3 regions of the Mesorhizobium sp. LCM 4576 genome follow, and region 2 is predicted to be linked to each of the others. Evidence: predicted binding sites of a transcription regulator. Region 2 holds the regulator's gene; each other region holds the start of a gene.
The links. The regulator LexA, encoded in region 2, represses DNA repair genes until DNA is damaged. The targets are predictions, from matches to a motif close to TGTTCNNNNTGTGTTCNG.
Positions count from the first base shown of each region.

Region 1 (2,266 bases), on a different contig from region 2:
AAGCTGGCGATCGCCGGCAATGTCGATCTTTCGGTAGTGGCGCGCGGCGCGCATCTGGAGGCGATCAAGGCCGACGGCCTTCGCCTGATCGAGGACGGCAAGGAAACGGTTGGCGTGGTCCGCGCCGCTGCCCGCGCCGATGAACTCGGCGTGCAGGACTATGTCGTGCTGGCGCTGAAGGCGCATTCGGTCGGGCCTGCGCTTGACCAGATAGCACCGCTGCTCGGGCCGGACACCRCCGTCGTCACCATGCAGAACGGCGTGCCATGGTGGTATTTTTACGGGGCCGGCGGCGCGCTCGAGGGCACGCGGCTCGACGCGGTCGATCCAGGTGGTGCGATCTGGGAGCGCATCGGCCCGCAGCGCGTCATCGGCTCCGTCGTCTATCCGGCCGTGGAGGTCGACGCGCCCGGTCTGATCCGGCATGTCGAGGGAACGCGCTTTTCGCTGGGCGAGCCGTCCGGCGAGAAGAGCGAGCGAGTGACCGCGCTTGCCCGCGAAATGGTCAAGGCCGGGCTRCAGGCGCCGGTGCGCGAGGACATCCGCTCGGAAATCTGGGTGAAGCTCTGGGGCAACCTCTCCTTCAACCCGATCTCGGCCCTGACCGGCAGCACGCTCGCGGCCATCGTCGCCGACGAAGGCACGCGCGCCACCGCCCGCGCCATGATGCTGGAAGCGCAGGCGATCGGCGAGCGCCTCGGCGTGCGTTTCCTCATCCCCGTCGACCGGCGCATCAAGGGCGCCGGCGATGTCGGCGAGCACAAGACCTCGATGCTGCAGGACCTCGAGCGCGGCCGCCCGATGGAGATCGACGCGCTGGTCACGGCCGTGCAGGAGCTCGGCCGCCTGACCGGCCAGCCGACGCCGACCATCGACACCGTGCTGGCGCTGGTGCGCCGGCTGGCGATCGAGCGCGGGTGTTATTGACTTCATAGACGTGAAGATCGCCCGCCCTTGACTCTTGCCAATGTTCCTGTTTTGTTCTTGTTACGAGCTTAAACAGGAGCGTTCTCAGCCGAACGAGTACGGATGTCTCGGCAGCAAGAGTTTGATTTCGGGATCCCGATTCCTCCACTGCAGCCGAAGCGGCCCGACCGGGTATTCTTCGCGCTATTTTTGCAGGCCAAGGATCGTGCCGCGTTTTGGTCGCTGCAGACACATCTCTGCGATCTCAATGGGATAACTGGGCCGCTGCTACTGAAAGAGCGATTTCACGTCAGTCAACAGCATGTCGGTGACTACAAAAGGCTTCGATCGAAAATCGAATTCGCGGCAAAGCGAGCTGGCCGGTTGGTTGAAATGCCGGCGTTTGAAGTCACATTTCGCCATGCCGTAAGTTTTCCGGGGCGCCCGGCGGCAAAAGGCAGACCGCCATCGCGTCCGTTTGTGCTTTTGGCGGACGATGGGCCGGTCCGCGAACTCAGCCGGCGGATTGGCATTGCGATGAAGGCAAACGGTCTCAAGTCGGCGGATCATTTTGTCCCGCATATGACGCTTGCCTATGACGAGAAATTCGTCCCCAGGCAGCCGATCGATCCAATCGGCTTTGTAGCAAGGGAGTTTGTCCTCATTCACAGCCTGCGCGGCCTGACGATCTACAAGAATTTGAGCCGCTGGCCGCTGATGGCCGCGCCATCCTGACACGAATTGTCACCTGCGGAGCGGCGCATCGCTGGCAGGCGAACGATCGGTCCCTATCTGATCTCTTGTCCAAACCGGGAGGAAATCATGACCACTGCGGAAATTGCCAAGGATTTCACCGAACTCCTCAGGAAGGGCGACAGCCACACCGCCGCCGCGAAATACAATGCCGATGACATCGTCAGCTACGAAGCCATGGAAGGCCCGATGGCCGTGTGCAACGGCAAGGAAGCCGTCAAGCAGAAGGGCRAATGGTGGGAAGCCAACCACGAGGTTCACGGCGGTTCGGTCGAGGGTCCCTACGTCAATGGCGACCAGTTCGCGCTGCGCTTCAGCTTTGACATAACGCCCAAATCGACCGGCGAACGCGTCAAGATGGATGAGGTAGGCCTCTACACGGTCAAGAACGGCAAGATCAGCGAAGAGCGGTTCTACTACTGAGGCTTGCTGGCCTTGGGCTGCGAACGCCCTTCGCAGCATGATCTAGCAATCAGGCATGGCGGCCTCGGATGATACCCAAGCCGCCATGCCCGCTTCTCAGATCGTCTTCACATAGTCCGCCAACTGGTCGGCGACCGTGCCCCAGCCGTCGAAGAACCCCATCTCCTCATGGCTGTTGCGCGTC
Region 1 covers NZ_MDDT01000057.1:152,048-154,313, forward strand. The annotation lists gene LCM4576_RS26470 (2-dehydropantoate 2-reductase) at 1-927, shown strand, start outside; gene LCM4576_RS26475 (2'-5' RNA ligase family protein) at 1,030-1,641, shown strand; gene LCM4576_RS26480 (nuclear transport factor 2 family protein) at 1,729-2,082, shown strand; gene LCM4576_RS26485 (SRPBCC family protein) at 2,179-2,266, opposite strand, start outside.
Region 1: a site for LexA is predicted at 969-986, ahead of LCM4576_RS26475 (2'-5' RNA ligase family protein). Genes of this name have one in related genera too.

Region 2 (2,266 bases):
CGAGGCGAATGCCGATGTCATCGTCACGCTCGGCGGCGCCTCCGTCGGCGACCACGACCTGATCCATGACGTGCTGACCGGCGAAGGCATGCAGCTCGACTTCTGGAAGATCGCCATGCGCCCCGGCAAACCTCTGATGTTCGGCCGGCTTGGCAATGTCCGCTGCATCGGCCTGCCCGGCAACCCGGTGGCCAGCATCGTCTGCTCGCAGCTTTTCCTGAAGCCTCTGCTTGCCCGGCTCGGCGGCCGCGACCACAGGCAGGACGTGCGGGTGGCCCGGCTGGGCGCCGCGATGCAGGCCAACGACCTCAGGCAGGACTATGTGCGCGCCGTCGTGCGCGAGGACGCCGGCACGCTGATTGCGACTCCCTTCAGCATCCAGGACTCCTCGATGCTCAGAATGCTCGCCGACGCCAACGGCCTGATCGTGCGCGAGCCTTTCGCGCCGGCAGCCGAAACCGGCGCCGAATGCAGCGTTCTGATGTTACGCTAAACAAAACGTCAACAAATTCACTAAACTTTAAACGGTTGCGGAACACAACTGGAACAGATAGTGTTTGTTCTGGGTTTGTTTTTCTGATTCTGGTTTCAGAACCCGTGGGGGCCGCCATGCTGACGCGCAAACAACATGAACTTCTGATGTTCATCCACGAAAGGCTGAAGGAAAGCGGGATTCCGCCGTCTTTCGACGAGATGAAGGAAGCGCTCGACCTCGCCTCCAAGTCCGGCATCCACCGGCTGATCACGGCGCTGGAGGAACGCGGCTTCATTCGCCGGCTACCGAACCGGGCGCGAGCGCTGGAAGTGTTGCGGCTGCCCGACTCGATCGCCCCCGGCCTCAATGCAGCGAAGAAGTTTTCGCCGAGCGTCATCCAGGGAAGCCTGGGTCAGAACAATCTCAACCGTCAGATCAAGCCGGCTGCGCCATCGCGCGCCCCGACGCCAAGCAATGACGACGATGCCGGGTCCGCCGTATCCATTCCGGTGATGGGCCGCATCGCCGCCGGCGTGCCGATCGACGCCATCCAGCACCAGACGCATTCGATCACAGTGCCGCCGGACATGATCGCCGGCGGCGAGCATTACGCGCTGGAGGTCAAGGGCGACTCGATGATAGAAGCCGGCATCTTCGACGGCGACACCGTCATCATCCGCAACGCCAACACGGCAAGCCCGGGCGAGATCGTGGTCGCGCTGGTCGATGACGAGGAAGCGACGCTCAAGCGCTTCCGCCGCAAGGGCGCCTCGATCGCGTTGGAGGCCGCCAACCCGGCCTACGAGACCCGCATCTTCGGGCCGGACCGGGTCAAGGTGCAGGGCAAGCTTGTTGGGTTGATCCGCCGCTACTGATCCGGTTGCGAAGGTTTCGCATCCGCCCGCTCAGGCTTTTGATAAGGCGGCAGTCCTCTCGCCTCGCGAGTATATTTCCGCTGCTCGTGCCAGGGCCGATATGGCTCTTCCACAGCATAGCGGACGGCCGGCCGCGCGGTTGCCGATTGCGGATCGAAGAAGACGGCGGCGCTGCCGTCGCGCGCCAGCTGCCGCTTGGTGACGACAAGCACGCGCGGATCGTAGCAAGGATTGTAGGCGGTGGCGTCGTTGATGACGATGAGATCAGCGAAGCCGCAGGCAGGCCGGGCACTGTCGCGGTTTTCAGCGAGTGCGACGATGGCGCCGGATGGATGCCGGCCGATGCAGAGATCACCCGTACAGTAGAACGGCGAGCCGGGCGGCAGGTCGACGGGATCGGCGATGTCCAGCGCATCTTTGGCAAACGTCTCCGGCGGCACGATTGTCTCGGCTTTCAGCGCCCGTTTCCAGTTGTCGGTGGTGAACTCGTTGGAACGTTCGCGATTGACGGCAAGCTCGCCGCCGCCGATCGGCATCGCCACCAGATGCGCGTCCTCGGAAATGAGTACATCCGGCGTGCGGACATGCGGAATGGCCAGCAGCGCGGCGAGCGCAAAGGGAACGGCGGCAAGCCTCAGCCAGGTGGTGGCCATCGTCGCGATCACCAGCGCGACCGTCGCCAGCAGCACCGACTGGATCGAGATCAGCCCGACGGCGTCGACCGGTGAGCGCTCGGAGATCCACGACGAAATGGCGATCATCGCCGTCAGCCCCTTGCCCATGACAAAGAGGAACGGACCGTCGAAGCCGAAGGGCATGGCCAGTGCGCTCAGCACGGCGAACGGCATGACGATCAGCGAGACGATCGGCATGACCGCCAGGTTGGCGAGCAGGCTGAGCGGCGACACGCGCTGGA
Region 2 covers NZ_MDDT01000004.1:160,612-162,877, reverse strand. The annotation lists gene glp (gephyrin-like molybdotransferase Glp) at 1-493, shown strand, start outside; gene lexA (transcriptional repressor LexA) at 610-1,350, shown strand; gene LCM4576_RS00985 (ComEC/Rec2 family competence protein) at 1,344-2,266, opposite strand, start outside.

Region 3 (2,266 bases), on a different contig from region 2:
CAATCGCCAAACCCCGATGCCGTCAGCAGTAGGATTTCGTCTGCCCCGAGCTTGGGTTTTTGCGCGGAAATGCGATAGGGGCCAAAGTCATCGGCAATGTCGTCGTGCTCGGTCTCCGAGCCAGCCCCATCGAACACGACATGCCGCCAACCAACTTCGGCGAAGCCCTGCGATACCTCAAGCACCGCCTCCGCCGCCAATTCCGACACGATGATAGTCTCGGGCGTTTCATGAACGAATGAATTGCCAGCGACGAACCTATCTAGCGCTAAGGCGAGCGTTCTCAGCGACGATGCGATCATCGGTCACCTTCTTTGTATGGATCGTGATGACCTCGCCACCATCCACCTTGCTTCGGGAAACCGTCGCTGCCGAGGCGTCGTCAGGATAAACAATGAGCACGCCTTCGGTGGTCTTCAATTGCCGCAGCCCGGGCTTCTTCAGGATCTTTCGGTTCGGCGCAAAGGACAAGCCCTCAAGCTTGGAACTCTTGAGTTTACGGCGCAGGCTTTGATCGAACCGGACAATCGTCCTCTCGTCCTCGGGATTTTCGGCGGCAGCAAGAATCGCGTCTCGTATCGATACTTCGTCGATCACGGTCCGGTCATGTAGATGGGCCTGAGCGTGCTTGAACGCCCTGGCCACATCCCGCCCGGGAAGGTCGTCTTTGCGCTCGGAAAGTGTGATGCGCAACAAATTCACGACCTCTTTGTTGAGCTCTTCGTCACTTCGGGTGCGCATTACATGCAGGTAGTTGGCAAAGTAGTCGCCTATATCAGCACCAGGCTTCATCCTGTCCGTTGCACAGAGAGCCGTTTCGGCCTTTCCATCGACTACCCGGACGAGTGCGGCTTTCTGGATGGAGCGCTTGCCGGCGACGAACGCTTGCACGATGAGCCGCAGGAGCTTCTCCTGGTTACCGTCCGTCTGCTCCACCACCTCTTCGTAGTCATACTTGATCAGGCTGTAGACTTTTGTCTTTGGCACATCAGTGGTGAGTTCAAAAATAAAGAACGCACCCTTCCGACTGGTCCCGTCATGGAACCGGGCGAACTCCCGAGCCAAATTCTGCGCACCAGTCTCGAAATCGTCTTCGTTCTTCGCGATTCGTTCGATCTGCGCCTTAGTGGAAGACTTCCCCTCGAAGCCAAAGACTGCAGCGGTGTCCGTTTCGCGAATGCGCTCAATGAAAAAGTCAGCCTGCTCCACTTCGCGCGCGGACTGCGGAATGAAATCCCCTTCACTCACCGCATGAAGAACCATGTTCTCAATTCGCAGCGAATTTAATTCATCTTCTGTCAGAAAGCCCACAAGCACCCCCATATCGCACCTGGATAATAGATCGGCATACGGATATACGACAACAAGGGACCGAGCAATTACGGTGTTTCTCCCGCGGGATGCCTATGGCCACCTGCGCAGTGTCGCGGTGGCACGCTTGCTTTACGATAGATACCGCCTGCGAACAAATCAAGAACGAATGAGTAAACCACTGCGCGTCAGCCGCGGTCGGTGTTGGCGGTGATCCGGGCCGGCCAAATGGTAGATTTTGAGCGCAAAGCCACCGTTCACTTCAGGATTGAAGGCGCCGGCCTGCAGACAGCGTAAGGAAGTATAAGGGCGCCCGTAGCACCGATCAGAGATAGCGCCTTCGCGCGCACAGCAATTGACGATAGCCGCGCTCGACCATGTTCAGGCTGTCGCGCACCAAGCGATGGGTCTGATATCGAAAAGCCGAGTCGCTCCAGCGCCGCGGCGCTGACCAGTCGCCGACCGAACAAGGCGGTTGCAGCTTCAAAATGGGATGCCTGCTCTTCCGTGCCACTGGGCATCGCAGCATGTGCCCAAGCCGCCGGCGCTGGGCCGCCGTCAAGCGCGTCGGGAAATGTTGCCTGTGAATGGAGCGGATGAACCGTTCGATGGCTTGTAGCCGGTCAGGAAAAAACTCGCGACGCGCCATTGCGGCATAGGTGGTCGAGGCTTTGTCCCTCCTTAAGCCAGATCAGCCCGTTCGAGAGGTCGTTGGTGCGCTCCGCGAATTCGAGGAGGAGGCCATTACGGCATCGGTGACCCAGAGACGAAGCGGATTGGTTCGCCAGATGTGAGCTACAATGGCTTGCCTGCATCACAGCATTTGGCCACCCCGTGCCAAGCGCACACATAGCGACCTTGAAAGTAGTTTGGACGAATTGAAGGTCTTCATCTACGACTGCTGTGAGGAGCAAAGCTGCCGTCCGACTCCGCCTCTTGCGCATGACAAGTTAAA
Region 3 covers NZ_MDDT01000048.1:70,046-72,311, reverse strand. The annotation lists gene LCM4576_RS24680 (hypothetical protein) at 1-302, opposite strand, end outside; gene LCM4576_RS24675 (nucleoid-associated protein) at 259-1,311, opposite strand; gene LCM4576_RS37795 (DNA -binding domain-containing protein) at 1,637-1,960, opposite strand.
Region 3: a site for LexA is predicted at 1,462-1,479, ahead of LCM4576_RS24675 (nucleoid-associated protein). Genes of this name have one in related genera too.